3 regions of the Neisseria subflava genome follow, and region 3 is predicted to be linked to each of the others. Evidence: predicted binding sites of a transcription regulator. Region 3 holds the regulator's gene; each other region holds the start of a gene.
The links. The regulator FNR, encoded in region 3, switches genes on or off when oxygen is low (the NO sensors DNR and NnrR bind a similar motif). The targets are predictions, from matches to a motif close to TTGATNNNNATCAA.
Positions count from the first base shown of each region.

Region 1: gnd (decarboxylating NADP(+)-dependent phosphogluconate dehydrogenase) is a predicted target of FNR. The motif match lies at 2,145-2,158, and genes of this name have one in related genera.
Region 2: pflB (formate C-acetyltransferase) is a predicted target of FNR. The motif match lies at 2,612-2,625, and genes of this name have one in related genera.

Region 1 is NZ_CP039887.1:1,892,367-1,898,538, reverse strand. It holds gene ggt (gamma-glutamyltransferase) at 151-1,920, opposite strand; gene gnd (decarboxylating NADP(+)-dependent phosphogluconate dehydrogenase) at 2,403-3,851, shown strand; gene FAH66_RS09280 (D-2-hydroxyacid dehydrogenase) at 4,047-4,997, opposite strand; gene FAH66_RS09275 (DUF2061 domain-containing protein) at 5,126-5,344, shown strand; gene dinG (ATP-dependent DNA helicase DinG) at 5,509-6,172, shown strand, end outside.
Region 2 is NZ_CP039887.1:681,421-687,592, reverse strand. It holds gene pflA (pyruvate formate lyase 1-activating protein) at 1-72, opposite strand, end outside; gene pflB (formate C-acetyltransferase) at 212-2,497, opposite strand; gene FAH66_RS03370 (adenylosuccinate synthase) at 2,801-4,099, opposite strand; gene FAH66_RS03365 (ATP phosphoribosyltransferase regulatory subunit) at 4,143-5,300, opposite strand; gene FAH66_RS03360 (outer membrane protein assembly factor BamD) at 5,623-6,172, opposite strand, start outside.
Region 3 is NZ_CP039887.1:115,928-122,099, forward strand. It holds gene hemN (oxygen-independent coproporphyrinogen III oxidase) at 1-1,021, opposite strand, end outside; gene fnr (fumarate/nitrate reduction transcriptional regulator Fnr) at 1,183-1,917, shown strand; gene FAH66_RS00595 (CysB family HTH-type transcriptional regulator) at 2,004-2,954, opposite strand; gene FAH66_RS00605 (OmpA family protein) at 3,397-4,158, shown strand; gene FAH66_RS00610 (DUF4149 domain-containing protein) at 4,293-4,721, opposite strand; gene greA (transcription elongation factor GreA) at 4,820-5,296, opposite strand; gene FAH66_RS00620 (PepSY-associated TM helix domain-containing protein) at 5,641-6,172, shown strand, end outside.

The DNA of each region.
Region 1 (6,172 bases), 420 kb from region 3:
CACATATTCATCTATTTTATCTTATTGAAAAATAAAAATATTAAAATTTAACTCCATTCTTATACACATCTTATCCATATATTTTCCCAAACTAAAAGGCCGTCTGAACAACTAGGTTTCAGACGGCCTTTGCATGTAAAACCGATAAAATCAATCGCCCATAACTTTGCCTTCACGGCGTGGGTCGGCGCCACCGAGCAAACCGTCTTTGCCGATTAAAATCCCTTGTACGCCGGAATTCAAATCGCGGATTTGGACTTTGTAGCCCAATTTTTCCAAGGCTGCCGCTTTGTCTGCCGCTGCGGTTTTTTCCTCGATTTCATACTGACTGCCACGATTGAGCATATTCGGCAGAGAGATTGCCGCCTGAATATCCATGCCCCAGTCGATATGCGCCACCAGCGTTTTGGCAACGAAACCGATAATGCGGCTGCCGCTCGGCGAACCGACCGCCATATAAGGTTTTCCGTCTTTCATCACAATGGTCGGCGCCATCGAAGAACGCGGACGTTTTCCACCGGCAACGCTGTTTGCCACCGTTTTACCGTCTTCTCCGACAGGGTTGAAAGCAAAATCGGTCAATTCATTGTTGAGCAGATAGCCGTTTGCCATCAGCCCCGAACCGAACGCATTTTCAATCGAAGTCGTCATCGATACAACGTTGCCGTCTTTATCCCCAACCACCAAATGGCTGGTGGACGGTAGCTCGACCGCCATGCCTTGCGCGTATTCCTTGCCGAACTTGCCTGCCTGAATAGTTTCCAACGCCTTGTCAGCTTTGCGGATTTCTTCGGCACGTGGTTTCAAATAAGCCTGAGAAATCATGGCGCGGGTCGGAACGTTCACAAACTTGGGATCGCCGACATAATAATCGCGGTCGGCAAAAGCAATCCGCGACGCATCGCCTATCCAGCGCCAACTGTGGATATTTTCCGCACCCAACGCCTTCATATCCTGATTTTGCAATACGCCCAAAATCTCGCCCAAAGCAATCGCGCCTGAACTTGGTGCGCCCATGCCGCAAACTTCGTATTCACGATAAGGCGCACAAACCGGTTGACGCTCGACGACGCGGTAGTTTTTCAAATCAGACAAACTGATTTTGCCAGGGTTATCCACAGCGCTGGTAACGGCACGGACAATATTCTGCGCCTGCACGCCCTGATAAAACGGCGCGCTGCCTTTTTCCGCCAACAGGCGAACGGAGCGGGCAAATTCAGGGTTTTTCAACACCGTTCCCGCTGCCAAAGGCTTGCCGTCGGGCAGAAAATACGCGGCGGTTTGCGGATAGCGTTTCAAAGGCTCCAAATTTTGCTCGATGGATTTCGCCATGCGCGGTGAAACGGTAAAGCCTTGTTCCGCCAAAGCAATCGGTTTGTCAAACAGGCTTGCCCAAGGCAATTTGCCGTAACGCTTGTGGACATCTTCCAGCAGCTTCGGAATCCCCGGCACACCGACCGAACGACCGCCGACCACTGCGTTCATAAAGCCCATCGGTTTGCCGTTTTCGTCCAAGAAAAGTTCCGGTGTTGCCGCTTTCGGCGCTGTTTCACGGGCATCAAACGTTGTCAGCTTTTTCGCCTTATTGTCCCAATACACCAAAAACGCACCGCCGCCCAATCCGGAAGACTGCGGCTCAACCAGTCCCAAAGTTGTTTGCATGGCAATCATCGCATCTATCGCGCTGCCGCCTCGCTTCAAAATTTCATAACCGGCTTCAGTTGCCAGCGGATTGGCAGACGCCGCCATATAATGCTTGGCGCGGATTAACTTCTGCTCCGTCAGCCCTGTTCCTTGCTCCGGCGCATGGTTATCCATAGATATGGAGGGCAGGGCAACTTGAGGCTTTTGAATCGGCTGTTGTGCACAAGCGGCCAAAATCAAAACGGATAACAAATTAATACTAAAGGAAAACTTCATATACACACCCTTATTAAAATATTTTCAGACGGCCTTTTTCCAACTTAAACAAAAGGAAATATGAAAATAGCTTGAAATAAAAAACCATTTGACTATTTCTCTAGTCAATCAGTTCCAATTGGAGAAGTATAAAACAAGCTAAGATTGTGCACAGGCAAAAAGTTACCCACAGGATAAAGCAGCAGGAAAATTTTATCCACATCTGCAAACAAGGCCGACTTTACTTTATCCTCATCAAAAAATATCAGCTAAGTATTTGAAAATTTTTTGTAATCAAAGTTATCAACAATCTGGAGCAGCACTCAATATCATCTTCTATTTATTATTTAAAATCTAATTTATAGTTTGTTTTCCCAAAGGAAAAGGCCGTCTGAAACGTAAAGGCATCTTTTCAAAAAATTAAAAAGTTAAGGATTGTTAAAAAGTTGTAAATCAGCTAGAGTTACGGCTGATAAATTAAATTAATAATGGAGCTTCCATCAATGAAAGGCGATATCGGCGTCATCGGCTTGGCTGTTATGGGTCAAAACTTGATTTTGAATATGAACGATCGCGGTTTCAAAGTCGTGGCGTACAACCGGACCACCGCTAAAGTAGACGATTTTCTCAACGGCGCAGCCAAAGGCACCAACATTATCGGTGCCTATTCATTGCAAGATTTAGTGGATAAATTGGAAAAACCGCGCAAAATCATGATGATGGTACGCGCAGGTTCTGTCGTTGACGACTTTATCGAGCAACTTGTCCCGCTTTTGGAACAAGGCGACATTATTATTGACGGCGGCAATGCCAACTATCCTGATTCCACCCGCCGTACACACGAGCTGGCGGCAAAAGGCATCCGCTTCATCGGCGCGGGCGTTTCCGGTGGCGAAGAAGGCGCGCGTCACGGCCCTTCTATCATGCCCGGCGGCGACGAAGCTGCATGGCCTGCCGTTAAACCGATTTTCCAAGCCATCTCCGCCAAAACTCCTCAAGGCGAGCCTTGCTGCGACTGGGTCGGCCGCGACGGCGCGGGCCACTTCGTCAAAATGGTGCACAACGGCATCGAATACGGCGACATGCAGTTGATTTGTGAAGCGTACCAATTTATGAAAGATGGTTTGGGCCTGTCTTATGATGAAATGCACCAAATCTTCAACGAGTGGAACAAAACCGAACTGGATTCTTATCTGGTCGAAATTACCGCCGCGATTTTGGGTTACAGAGATAAAAACGGCGAACCTTTGGTTGAAAAAATCCTCGATACCGCAGGTCAAAAAGGTACAGGCAAATGGACTGGCATCAATGCCCTCGATTTGGGTATTCCGTTGACCCTGATTTCCGAAGCCGTATTTGCACGTTGCGTGTCCGCGTTTAAAGACCAACGCACCCAAGCAAACAGCCTGTTTGGCAAAACCATTACCCCGATTGAAGGCGATAAAGCCGCATGGGTGGATGCTTTGCGCCAAGCCCTGTTGGCATCCAAAATCATCTCCTACGCACAAGGCTTCATGCTCATCCGCGAAGCCAGCGAAAACAACGATTGGGCATTGAACTACGGCAACACCGCCCTTCTGTGGCGCGAAGGCTGCATCATCCGCAGCGCATTCTTGGGCAACATCCGCGACGCATACGAAGCCAATCCTGATTTGGTCTTCTTGGGTTCCGATCCTTATTTCAAAGGCGTGTTGGAAACCTGTCTGCCTGCATGGCGTAAAGTGGTGGCCAAAGCGATCGAGTGCGGTATTCCGATGCCTTGTATGGCTTCCGCCATTACCTTCCTTGACGGCTACACTTCCGAGCGTCTGCCGGCCAACCTGCTGCAAGCACAACGCGACTACTTCGGCGCGCACACTTACGAGCGTACCGACAAACCGCGCGGCGAGTTCTTCCATACCAACTGGACAGGTAAGGGCGGCGATACCGCTTCAACCACATACGATATCTAATTTGCCCGGGCAAACAAAAGGCCGTCTGAGTATTTCAGACGGCCTTTTTATAGGGTTATCCACAATGAAGAATGAAACGATTTAAAGCATTTGATAGATAACTTTATGAAATAAATAAGGATTAATAAAGGCCGTCTGAATATTTCAGACGGCCTTTAAAATTGTTCACAACCTTATCAACAGGTTTTCCATAGGTTAAACCAGATTTTGCGGATTGCCGGCCACGAAGCGGTTGATGTTGTCCAAAAGGATGTCAAACAGGCGGTTGGCGGCCTCTTGGCTTGCCCATGCAATGTGTGGCGTGACGATGAGGTTGGGCAGTCGGGCTTTCAGCAGAGGGTTGCCGTCGCGCGGCGGCTCTTGTGTTAACACGTCAAAACCTGCCCCGCCGATTTGGCCGTATTTCAACGCTGCAACCAAAGCGGCTTCATCAACCAAGCCGCCGCGTCCGCAGTTGATGAGGATGGCGCCGGGTTTCATTTGCTGCAATTCGGCTTCGCCTATCATATTGGCCGTTTGCGGCGTGAGTGGGCAATTAAGCGATACGACATCGGCGGAGCGGATGGCTTCGTCAAAGGAAACATAGTCGTCGCGGACGCTTTGGGCATTTTTATGTTCGGCGAACACGACATTCATTTTGAAAGCCTGAGCATAAGTTGCCAGCGTTTTACCGATATTGCCGCGACCGAAAATCGCCAGCGTTTTGCCGTTTAAATCACGCATCGGTGCGCCGAGGTGGCAGAAAAACGGCGAGTTTTCCCACAAGCCTGCCGCAACGTCGCGCTGATAGGCAGGCAGGTTGCGCATCAGGGTAATCATCATCATAAACGCGTGTTCCGCCACGGATTCATTGCCGTAAGCGCGGATATTGCACACTGCCGTGCCGTTTTGTTTGGCAGCCTCAACGTCCACATTGTTGACGCCTGTCGCCGTAACGGCAACCAGCTTGAGTTGTGGATTTTCGGCAAATGCTTGGGCGGAAATCACGACTTTGTTGGTAATCACAATGTCTGCGCCGCGGATACGCTCCAGTGTTTCGTGCGCTTCGGTTGTGCCGTAGCTGCTCAATGTATGTGGAAAATCAAAGTCAAACGGGCGGTTGACGAGGGTATCGCGGTCGAGGACGACAATATGGAGCGGGTTCATAAAATTCCTATCAGAAATAAAATATCGATTTATAAAATCTAAATCAGGATAAAGGATTTAAAATATACGCGTTAGTTGATAATAATTATTATGTAGCGATTAAAACATCAATGTATCAGGAAAACAGCATGATTAAAACCATTACATTTGCTATTTTGCATTTCAGCGTCGCATTTAGTGTCGCCTATATTCTGACCGGCAGTATCGGCGTTTCCAGCGCGGTGGCTTTGGTTGAACCCATCGTCAATACCGTTGTCTTTTATTTTCATGAGAAAGCGTGGAACCGCTACGAGAAAAACAAATCCGACAAGCAAAAGTTGTGGGTGCCTCTGCATCAGTGCGGCTAAAGTTTCAGACGGCCTTTTGCTTGATTAAAACCGATTATGCTTTTGCGGCTCGTCCATCACCATAAAAATGCCAAACCCTAAAATAGAGTAAGACTTTACGAAGGCTTCATGAAGGTAAAAATGCTAAAATACGCTATTCTTGCAAACCCATTCAGACGGCCTCAATGCTCACCGATTTAGAAAAAAACGCCATCCGCGACCATTACCAAAACATCGGCAAAAACCTGCCCGGTTTCCGTCCGCGCGCTTCGCAGCGGGAAATGATTGCGGCGATTGCCAACGCTTTTTCGCGGACGTTGACGCGTGAAGAAGGTGAAGAAGCGCCTAAACGCGAGGGCGAGAGCATTGCTGTAATTGAAGGGCCGACCGGCGTGGGTAAATCGTTGGCCTACCTTTTAGCCGGCGGCATCATGGCGCAAACGCGCGGCAAACGGTTGATTGTCAGCAGCGCAACGGTGGCTTTGCAGGAGCAGTTGGTTGACCGCGATTTGCCGTTTCTGGTCGAAAAAAGCGGTTTGGAGCTGACCTTTGCGCTTGCCAAAGGGCGCGGCCGTTATCTTTGCCCCTACAAACTCTATCAACTGACGCAAAACAACGCCCAGCAAAACCTGCTTGGTTTTGAAGCGCCGGAAGTGTTGTGGGACAGCAAACCCAAGCCGGAAGAATTGAACCTGCTGCGCGACATTGCCGATGAATTTTCCGCCCGCCGTTTTAATGGCGACCGCGATGCTTGGCCGGAAAAAATCGATGACGCGATTTGGCTCAAAGTTACCAACGACCGCCACGGCTGCCTGAAATCCGCCTGTCCCAACCGTGCGGAATGTCCGT
Region 2 (6,172 bases), 570 kb from region 3:
TTTGCCGTTATAGTGACGGTGGCCAAGGTCTTTCAGTTCCGGCTTGGGGGTAATGGCAAAAGTCGTGGACATAGTGTTCGGCTCAAAAATGTTTTTGCTTATATGGATTGTACGATAATAAAGGCCGTCTGAACATTTCAGACGGCCTTGGAGCTTTGTTTCAAAACAAACCAAATGCAAATTTAGCTTCTGGTTTGTTTCCCCACTCGGATTACATGGTTTCTGTGAACGTACGGGTAATCACGTCAAGCTGTTGTTCGCGGGTCAGCGAGTTGAAGCGAACCGCATAACCGGACACACGAATGGTCAACTGCGGATATTTCTCCGGATGGTGCATCGCATCTTCCAAAGTCTCGCGATTCAATACGTTGACGTTCAAGTGTTGACCGCCTTCCAAAATACCGTCTTCATGGTGGAAATAACCGTCCATCAGACCGGCAAGGTTGCGTTCGCGAGAATGCTCGTCTTTACCCAACGCGCCTGGAATAATGGAGAAGGTATAAGAAATACCGTCTTTGGCAAACTCAAATGGCAGTTTGGCTACGGAAGTCAATGAAGCGACTGCACCGTTGACGTCACGGCCGTGCATTGGGTTTGCACCCGGACCAAACGGAGCACCTGCACGGCGGCCGTCTGGAGTATTACCGGTTTTCTTACCGTAAACAACGTTGGAAGTAATGGTCAGTACGGACTGAGTCGGCGTTGCGTTGCGGTAAGTTTTGTGGGTTGCCACTTTTTTCATGAAGCGTTCCACCAAGTCGCAGGCAATATCGTCCACGCGGTCGTCGTTGTTACCGAACTGCGGGTATTCGCCTTCGATTTCAAAGTCGACGGCAATACCGTTTTCGTCGCGAATCGGTTTGACTTTGGCGTATTTGATGGCGGACAGTGAGTCGGCGGCCACAGACAAACCGGCGATACCGCATGCCATCGTACGTTTCACGTCACGGTCATGCAACGCCATCAACGCGGCTTCGTAGCTGTATTTGTCGTGCATGTAGTGAATAATGTTCAGCGCGGTAACGTATTGGGTTGCCAACCAATCCATGAATTTGTCCATGCGCTCAAAGACAGTGTCGTAGTCCAAAACTTCGTCCATAATCGGCTCGGTTTTCGGACCAACTTGCTCTTTAGATTTTTCATCCACGCCGCCGTTGATTGCGTACAGCAGAGTTTTAGCCAAGTTGGCACGTGCGCCGAAGAACTGCATTTGTTTGCCGACCACCATCGGGCTGACGCAGCAGGCAATGGCGTAGTCGTCGCTATTAAAGTCAGGACGCATCAAGTCGTCGTTTTCGTATTGGATAGACGAAGTGTCGATGGATACTTTGGCGCAGTACTCTTTAAATCCTTGCGGCAGTTGTTCAGACCACAATACAGTGATGTTTGGCTCAGGAGATGGACCCATGTTGTACAAGGTGTGCAGCACGCGGAAGTTGGTGCGCGTTACCAAGGTACGGCCATCCAAGCCCATACCGCCGATGGATTCGGTTGCCCAAATCGGGTCGCCGGAGAAGAGTTGGTCGTATTCGGGCGTACGCAGGAAACGGACCATACGCAGTTTCATCACCAAGTGGTCGATAAATTCTTGCGCTTGGGTTTCGGTAATCACACCGTTTTTCAGGTCGCGTTCGATATAAATATCCAAGAACGAAGACACACGGCCGAAGGACATCGCTGCGCCGTTTTGAGATTTAACGGCGGCAAGGTAGGCAAAGTAAGTCCATTGGATGGCTTCTTGTGCATTTTTTGCAGGGCCGGAAATGTCGTAGCCGTAAGAAGCCGCCATTTCTTTCATTTGACCCAAGGCTTTGTATTGTTCGTTGATTTCTTCACGACGGCGGATCACTTCTTCCAAGTCCACACCGTTTTCCAAATCGGCTTGCAGTGAATTGAACTGGTTAAGTTTGTCTTTCATCAAGAAGTCGATACCGTACAATGCAACACGACGGTAGTCACCAATAATACGGCCACGGCCATAAGCATCCGGCAGACCGGTAATCACGCCTGATTTACGGCAACGGCGGATGTCAGGAGTGTAAACGTCAAACACGCCTTGGTTATGGGTTTTGCGGTATTTAGTGAAAATTTCGCTGACTTCAGGGTTCAACTCAACGTTGTACACTTTGCACGCGTCTTGCACCATTTTCAAACCGCCAAACGGCATGATAGAGCGTTTCAAAGGCTCGTCTGTTTGCAGGCCGACGATGGTTTCCAAATTTTTGTCGATATAGCCTGGAGCATGACTGGTAATACCGGAGACGATTTGCGCGTCGATTTTGTACGGCTCGTGCGTACGGTTTTCTACTTTAATGCCTTCCAATACGTCTGCCCACAGTTTAGTTGTGGCTTCGGTTGCTGGTGCCAAGAAAGAAGCATCGCCTTCATAAGGCGTGTAGTTTTTCTGAATAAAATCGCGAACATCTACGTTGGTTTCCCAGTTGCCACCAGTAAAACCTTCCCAAGCGGCTGGACGTTGCTGAACATCATTTGACATATCAAGCTCCTAATTTTATTGAAAATATAGACCGTAAATTTTCTGAAAGGATAGCACTAATACCCTTCCATTTACAGGAGTTTTCTTGAAATAAAATTACAGACTAGCCTTTTCTTGACTTACATCAATGAGAATAATTGTTACTTGGCACTACATCTCGGTTTCCAAACACTCGCGTTTAAAAACGGCGTAGAATACGAAATTAAGCCCTGAAGACAGACATCCTTCAGGGCTGAATTTTTATTGCATTTCATATAAAAGGCCGTCTGAAACATTCAGACGGCCTTTTATTCACTTAATCAATTAAGCAAACGGGTGGTGCAAAACGATGGTTTCTTCACGGTCAGGACCAGTTGAAACAATGGCTACAGGTGCACCGCACACTTCTTCAATACGTTTCAGATAAGCTTTAGCGTTTTCAGGCAGCTTGTCATATTCTTTCACGCCGAAAGTCGACTCGCTCCAACCCTGCATGGTTTCGTAAATCGGTTTGCAGGTTTCTACCGCATCGGAGCCGCAAGGCAGAATGTCGGTTTTGCTGCCATCAGGCAATTCATAACCTACACAGATATTGATGTTCTCAATACCGTCCATCACGTCCAGCTTGGTAATGCACATGCCGGAAATGCCGTTAACTTGAATAGAGCGTTTCAGAGCAGCCGCGTCAAACCAGCCACAACGACGCGCACGACCGGTTACAGAGCCGAATTCATGGCCGCGTTCAGCCAAGCCTGCGCCCACTTCGTCAAACAATTCAGTCGGGAATGGGCCGGAACCCACGCGGGTAGTATAGGCTTTAACGATACCCAAAACGTAATCCAGCATTTGCGGACCTACACCTGCACCGGCAGAAGCGGCACCAGCCAAGCAGTTGGAGGAAGTCACAAACGGATAAGTACCGTAGTCGATGTCCAGCAACGTACCTTGTGCACCTTCAAACAACAGGCTTTCGCCTTTTCGGTTTTTCTCGTTCAAAACACGGGAAACATCGGTAATCATCGGCGTAATGCGCGGTGCAACTTTTTCAATGACCGCCATCACATCTTCAACTTTTACCGGCTCGGCATTGTGCAGGTGTTGCAACTGAACATTGTAATAAGCCAAAACAGCTTCCAGTTTCTCAACCAGTTTTTCAGGGTGCAACAAGTCCACCACGCGAATCGCGCGGCGGGCAACTTTATCTTCATAAGCGGGGCCGATGCCGCGACCGGTTGTACCAATTTTGCCTTTACCCCGGGAAGCTTCGCGAGCTTGATCAAGCGCGATGTGGTAAGGCAGAATCAATGGGCAGGTTGGCGCAATTTTCAGACGGCCTTCGACGTTTTTCACACCGGCAGCGTTCAATTCATCGATTTCGCCCAACAATGCTTCAGGAGAAACGACAACACCTGAGCCGATGAAGCAGTCCAAAGTCTCATGCAAAATGCCGCTTGGAATCAGGCGCAAAATGGTTTTTTTGCCACCGACGACCAAAGTATGGCCGGCATTGTGGCCGCCTTGGAAACGTACTACACCACTGGTTTCTTCCGCCAGCCAGTCAACAATCTTACCTTTGCCTTCATCACCCCATTGGGCACCGATTACGACAACATTTTTAGCCATAGCCATCTAACCTTATTTCAGATACAAAATTTCAAAATAAAACTCAATCGTTCAAAGCGATTACTTTCCAAACGCCGTCTACCTGTTTCAGACGGCCTGTAACCTCTTCCGAACCGTTATAGCCGATACCGTAATCGATAACGACACATTGTCCTTGTTCGCGCAAAGCATCTACCGCTTCTTGAGCCGCAGGCATGTCTTTTACATCGACAGCCACCACGGATTCCCGTCCGATAGCAGGAAGGCGGCCGATAAAGCTGCGTAAATCAAAACTGAATCCGGCTGCAGGACGCGCGCGTCCAAAGTATCCGCCCAATCCGTCATAACGGCCGCCGCGTGCCACGGCATCATGACGGTTTGAACCATAAGCCGCATAAAGCAAACCGGTATGGTAATTGTCAACGCGCAGTTCCGACAAATCGATATGTACTTTTTGATTTGGGAACGCATCGCATACTGCCTGCAATTCATCCAAGGCCGCACTGACTGCGGACAATTCCGGTAATTTCTCTCTAGCCAAAGTCAGCACTTCACGACCGCCGTACAGTCGGGGCAACAATGAAAACGCTTTTGCCCACATACCGTCGAGTTTCCACTCTTTGACCAACTGGCTGACGACCTCGGCATCTTTGTCCTGCATTGATGAAAGCAAGGTTGCCGATTGCTGCTCATCCAAATGCGCGGCATTTGCCAAAGCACGGAATACGCCGATATGACCCAATGAAAGCAAAACTTCGCCCATATCGGCGATTTTCATGCTTTTCAGCATCAAATCAATCAATTCAATATCCGCTTCAATGCCTTCCAAGCCGTACATTTCCGCACCGGCCTGTAAAGGCTCGCGCATATTGAGCAATCCGTCAGGCCGCGCATGAAGCACTGAACCTGCATAGCATAAGCGGTTAATGCCTTGATTGGCGGAAAGCAAGTGGGCATCAATACGCGCCACCTGCGGTGTAATATCCGCGCGGATACCGAGTTGACGGCCACTGAGCTGATCAACGACCAAAATGGTTTTCAAAGACAAACCGGCATCGATATGCGTCAATAAGGAATGGCTGTATTCCATCAATGGCGGTTGCACCAATTCATAACCATGCACGCGGAACAAAGCCAATAGCCGCTCACGGGCGCTTTCCAGTTGTCGGGCATTGGTCGGTAACACGTCGGCAACGTGTTCAGGAAGCTGCCAAGACTTCATGAGAATCTACCTCTGTTTTTTTGTAAACATAAAGGGCTGCTTAAATTTAAAACCAAATCAGCCTGACGACTGAAATTTTCCTGAATGCATCAATAGCAAATCTGATGCGGCTTCAACAAAACTGATTTTAAATTTAAACAGCCCCTGAGTAACGGCTTCAAACCGTCGAGTTATTAAAATCAGACTTTACCATATTAAAACGAATTTTGCACCCTGTTTACAGAGAGCGTAAAAAAACATTAAAAACAAAGGCCGTCTGAAAACCAAATGCATAGCTGCATCGTTTTCAGACGGCCTTATTCATGCCTGAACAACCCGACGCTTAACGCCAGTAACGCCACCAAGGCATATCGTCAGATCGCCATTCGTGTTGCAAGAACGGGCTTTGTGGGAAGTTAGTTTCCAAAACGCGGCGTGTATCGGCAGCCAGTTGCGGCTTGTCCAGTTTTTTGTACGCCAGTTCCATCATCGCCAAAGCTTCTTCAACGTAACGGGTATTTTGGTAACGGCTGACGATTTTTTGCGCACGGTTGGCCGCTGCAACATAAGCACCGCGTTTCATGTAATAACGCGCCACAGACATCTCGTTACCGCCCAAAGCGTCCACCAGCTTGGCCATACGCTCGGTTGCATCGGCAGCGTATTTGCTGTTTGGATAACGTTGCACCAACTCGGCAAACGCCTGATAAGCATCGCGGTTGGCTTTCGGATCGCGGTCGGACCAGTCTTGGGAAGCCAGCTTGTTCAAGAAAGACTGGTCTTCGTTAAACAGAACCAAACCTTTCAAGTATAGCGCGTAGTCCATATTCGGATGTTGCGGATGATGGCGTTGGAAGCGCGCAATGGCAGCCAAGGCTTTTTCCGGTTCATCG
Region 3 (6,172 bases):
CGATCGCTACCAAATCGCAGTCGGCATAGGTTGAATAGCCTTGGAAGTTGCGTTGCAGGAAGCCTTCCTTGAGGGCGATGGAGAGTTCGTCGTCAGGTTTGGCAAAGTGGTCCATACCGATGAAGACGTAGCCGCGCTCGGTCAGGGTTTGAACGCAATATTGCAGCATATCGAGTTTTTCTTCGCTGCCGGGAACGACATTGGTGTCGATACGGCGTTGCGGTTTGAAGATATGCGGCAGGTGGGCGTAGTGGTAGAGGGCAAGACGGTCGGGATCGAGGGACAAGACCGTGTCGATGGTGGTCTTGATGCTTTCGGTGTTTTGGTGCGGCAGGCCGTAAATTAAATCGACGCTGACTGATTTAAATCCGGCTTCACGCGCGGCATCAATCACTTCTTTGGTTTCTTCGTAGCTTTGAATACGGTTGACGGCTTCCTGCACTTTAGGGTCAAAGTCTTGAATACCGACACTCATGCGGTTGAAACCAAGTTTGCCCAGTTTGAGGACAGTTTCGCGGCTGACTTTGCGCGGATCGATTTCGATGGAGTATTCGCCGTTGGGAATCAGCTGGAAGTATTTACGAATCATGTCGAAGACGCGTTCGAGTTGGTCGTCTCTCAGGAATGTGGGCGTACCGCCGCCGAAGTGGAGCTGCGCGAGCTGGTGTCTTCCGCCCAAATGCGGTGCCAGCAATTCCATTTCTTTTTCCAGATACTGGATATAGGCATCGGCACGGCTTTTGTCTTTGGTAATGATTTTGTTGCAGCCGCAGTAGTAGCAGATGGTATTGCAGAAGGGAATGTGGATGTAGAGCGAAAGGGGTTTGTTAAGCGCTCCCGTATTGCGCAGGCTTAAAGCTTGGATATATTCGGCTTCTTTAAAGCCTTCATGGAAGCGGTCGGCAGTCGGATAGGATGTATAACGGGGACCGCTTGATGGCAAACTGGCAATCAATTCACGATCGAATTCCGGTAATTCGTTGTTTGTGTTGGTGTTATTTGAGATGGGGATGATTTTCATGGTCGGGCTTGTAGTATAAAGTAGGGAAATTAGGGAAAATTTTAGTCAAAATTTCGATAGTTTGATAGAATGCCTGATAATGATATGCCGACTTTGACTTGGGTCAATAGTTATTCGGCTTCATCAGGGATTTATAGAACTATGCAGATTAAGGGTGCGTTATGGCCACACACAATGCAACACATCAAATGAAAACCTTGTGTTCCACATGTTCTTTACGCGAGCTGTGTTTGCCTGTCGGACTGATGCCTAACGAATTTTCACAACTGGACGCGGTTATTCGTCAAAGCCGCCGTCTGAAAAAAGGTGAATACCTGTTCCGTGCCGGCGAGCCGTTTACCTCTTTGTTTGCCATCCGTGCAGGCTTCTTTAAGACAACAGTCGCCAGCCAAGATGGACGCGATCAGGTAACCGGCTTTTTTATGTCGGGCGAACTGGTCGGTATGGATGGGATTTGTTCCCATATTCACAGCTGTGATGCTGTGGCTTTGGAAGACAGCGAGGTATGCGAGCTTCCGTTTACTCATATTGAGGAACTCGGTCAGGATATTCCCAGCCTCCGCTCCCACTTTTTCCGCTTGATGAGCCGCGAAATTGTCCGAGATCAGGGCGTTATGTTGCTTTTGGGCAATATGCGCGCTGAAGAGCGATTGGCGGCATTCTTGCTCAACCTGTCTCAGCGTCTCTATTCACGAGGCTTCGCCGCCAATGATTTTATCTTGCGGATGTCGCGTGAGGAAATCGGCAGCTATTTGGGACTGAAGCTGGAAACAGTCAGCCGCACCTTGTCTAAATTCCATCATGAAGGCTTGATTTCGGTTGAACACAAGCACATCAAAATCTTAGATGCGACAACCTTGAAGAAAATGGTTTCCGGTTGTTCGCACGCTATCTGAATCTTAGGCCGTCTGAAATATTTCAGACGGCCTTTTTAACAAGAATTAAAGAATAATTGTTAAGTTACGAAAGTGATAGTCAGATATTAAATTGAAAAATCTTCAACAACCGGCGTGTACAGAATGCGGTCGACTACTTCTCTGGTCAGTTTCGGTGCAAACATCTGGATAAAGTCATACGCGTAACCACGCAGGTAGGTATCGGTGCGTAAGGCTATCCAAGTGGGCGACGGTTCAAATAAGTGTGCCGCATCAATAAGCTGTAAATCTTGATCGACAACGGGATCGTACGCCATTTTGGCCATCAAACCAACGCCCAAGCCTAAGCGGACATACGTCTTCAATACATCCGTATCGGCAGCCGATAAGGCAACATCAGGTTGCTCAATATGCGCTTTATTAAATGTACGCGCGATGCTGCTGCCGGAATTAAAAGCAAATTCGTAAGTAACCAGCGGAAAAGAAGCCAAATCTTCAAGGCTTAAAGGATTGCGGCAGTCCAAAAGAGGGTGGTCGTGCGGAACAATGACGGCATGGTTCCATTCATAGCAGGGCAGTTTGCCCAACTCGGGATGATCGTCAATGCGTTCAGTAATAATTGCCAAATCAGCTTCGCCGCTGCTGACCATTTGCGCGATGGCAGAAGGGCTGCCTTGTTTGATGGTCAAATTGACTTTAGGGTAGTTTTTGACAAATTCCGCAACGATTTTGGGCAAAGCATAACGTGCCTGGGTATGCGTTGTCGCGATGGTCAGCGAGCCGCTGTCATGATCGGTAAACTCGCTGCCGATATTTTTAATGTTTTGTACATCACGCAAAATCCGTTCCGAAATCTCTAATACGGCTTTGCCCGGTTGCGAAACGGAAACCACACGTTTGCCGCTGCGGATAAAAATTTGGATACCCAATTCTTCTTCAAGCAGGCGGATTTGTTTGGAAATGCCGGGCTGGGATGTGAAAAGCGCATCGGCGGCTTCGGAGACATTCAGATTGTGTCGGTAAACCTCAAGGGCATAACGTAATTGTTGCAGTTTCATGGTAGCAGTACCGGATACGTTGTTAATGTGGATTTTGTGCGACAAACGGCATGTAATTTAACATATTTTGCCCAGTTTTGCCCCGAGTTTTGAAAACGGTTGTTTTTAATGAAAATATCTTTTAACGATATGAAAACAGGAAATGCAGGAAAGATGAGGGAAAGGGGTTTTGTTGTTTTTGTGCAACTTCAGATGGATGAATTGTCTGATTTTGCCCTAAATTAATGACACAAGATTGATTTTTCGGCATGATTAACTACTAGGAAGCAGGCACTTCATGATTGTTTGAAGGCATCGAGTATTGACAGTTTGCCTTGCGCTTCTTTATAGTGCAACCTGATATATCCGATTTGCCGCTGTTTTGATACTGCGGCCTGTATATTGGTACTTTGCAGCGGTTGCTTTCCTAGTCCGCCGCATAACAATTTGATGAGGGAATAAAATGACCAAACAGCTGAAATTAAGCGCATTGTTCGTTGCCTTGGTTGCCTCTGGCACCGCTATGGCCAGCGAAGCGCACACCAAACACGGTTACACCGTAAGCAGCCAATCTCAAGAAATCGTCCGTAACAACTACGGCGAATGCTGGAAAAACAGCTACTTCGACAAAGCTACCCAAGGCCGTGTTGAATGTGGTGATCGTGAAGCAGTTGCTCCTGTACAACAAGCTCCTGAGTATGTTGATGAAACTGTTTCTCTGTCTACTAAAACTCTGTTCGGCTTCGACAAAGACAACCTGCGTCCTGAAGCCCAAGAAAACTTGGACTCTTTGGCTCAACGCCTGAGCAACAAAGACGTACAAACTGTACGTGTTGAAGGTCACACTGACTTCATGGGTTCTGAGCAATACAACCAAGCTCTGTCTGAGCGTCGTGCTAACGTAGTTGCTAACTACTTGGTAGGCCGTGGTGTTGCTTCTAGCAAAATCTCTGCAGTAGGTTTGGGCGAATCTCAAGCTCGCATGACTGCTACTTGTGAAGCTGAAGTTGCTAAACTGGGCAAAAAAGTTTCTAAAGCTAAGAAACGTGCTGCTCTTATCGCTTGTATCGAGCCTGACCGCCGCGTTGACGTTAAAATCCGCAGCATTGTTACTCGTCAAGTTGCTCCAGGCCAAACTATCGAAGGTCAAGGCGAATTGCCTGCTTCTGATGAAGGTTGGATCCCAGCTCCTTATAATGGCGTTCACGGTTACGCTAAACCTTAATCAGTTTGTGAAAAATGCCCTGCATATTGCAGGGCATTTTTTATGGCTTATATTTGAAGAGTTGGGGAATTAATGATTCAAAATAAAAGGCCGTCTGAAAGATTTATTTTCAGACGGCCTTTTATTAAGACAGATTAGTTTGGCTTGGGCCATTTCCATACGCAGATGGCTGCCAGTATCGTACAAATCAAAAAGATAATACTGGATAAGCCGTGCCAAACACCGAATGTTCCACCTACTAGGGACAGCAGCCAGTTATCCAGCCCATATTTGTGTGCTTCGATAACCGGCGTAACCAAAAGATGGTTGCAGGCTAAGAGTAGCCAAAGTACCAAGATCCACCAAGAAAGTGAGGCCAGTTGCCGTCTGAAAAAGGCATAGGCTGCGCCAAAAATAACTAAGCCACATAGTGCTGTGATGGCAAATGAAATGCCGGCAATTTCTCCCGCCTGCATTTTAGGCAGAAGGCGGAACAGGATTGGGGCGGTAACATAGCCTGCTGTCAGCTGCATACCGAGCCACATGGCGGCAGCGGTTTGGATAATTTTGTACAGTAGATTCATTATGTTTCTCCTGGGAAGATTTCACTTTCTTTGATTATGGTGTTTTTAGATACAGCAAAAGGCCGTCTGAAAATGTTTTCAGACGGCCTTTTGTTTATTTAAATATATTGCACGGCAATGATGTCATATTCACGTACGCCGCCGGGTGCTTGAACTTCTGCAACGTCGCCTTCTTCTTTGCCGATCAGGGCGCGGGCAATTGGGGAGCCAACGTAGATTTTGCGTTCTTTGATGTCTGCTTCATCTTCACCGACGATTTGGTAGGTAACTTGTTCTTCAGTTTCCAAATCTTCCAGTGTCACAGTTGTGCCGAACACGATTTTGCCTTCTGCATGGATTTCGGCAGGGTTGATGATGTGCGCCATAGAGAGTTTGTGTTCCAACTCGGCGATGCGGCCTTCGATAAAGCCTTGACGCTCTTTGGCGGCTTCGTATTCTGCGTTTTCAGACAAGTCGCCGTGCGAACGTGCTTCGGCGATGGCTTCGATAACTTCTGGGCGTGCTACGCTTTTTAGGTGTTGAAGTTCTTGTTTCAACAATTCTGCACCACGGACGGTCAAAGGGATTTTTTGCATTGAGTTCTCCATGAAAGCATGATGATGCTTTTAAAATTTTATCCGGCCACGCGCGGTAGCCGGATTGGAAATAAAAATACAAGCCGCCAAAGCTTGGCGGCTTGATGAATAAATAAGTAATGTCTGTATTCTACCAAATTCTGCCGAAACCGCAATGATTAAAACGGATTTTCAGTAAAGTGTTGTTTTCTGTCTATTTTGTTTTTTCAGACGGCCTAAAAACTAAATATTGAAGTATTTCAAAGCTGCATTGGAAAAACGGTTTCTTAAATGAATGTTTTTGATTAAAATACCTGTTGCTAATTCGTAGTAATTAGTCTGCTTTAACTATATGAAGAGAAAATATGGAAACAAAACCAACTTCCCAAAATGAACAACAGGCTAACCGCCGTTATTTGACTGTTTGGCGATGGCATTTTTATGCCGGACTTTTGGTTGCGCCGTTTTTAACCCTGTTGGCTGTTACAGGGTTGGGAATGCTGCTATTCGCCAATATTACCGGTAAAGAAGGCGAACGCATACATATTACGCCGCAGGCAGTGGTGCAGCCTTTGTCGGCTCAGGCTGAGGCCGCCAGACAGTTTGTGAATCCGGAAACTGCTTCTGTAGTGCAGTATATTGCGCCACGCGCAGATGATATGGTTGCCGTATTCCGCGTGAACAATGATGATAAAGCCACTATGGTTGCCGTTGATCCCTATACAGCAAAAGTTGTGAATACGATGCCGCGCGGTCAAGGCTGGTATCACACGATGGACGAAATCCACGGCGATATGATGATCGGCCCGGTGGGTGACTATCTGCTGGAAACTACCGCGTCGCTGACCATCCTGATGATAATCACGGGGATTTATTTGTGGTGGGCGAAACAGCGCA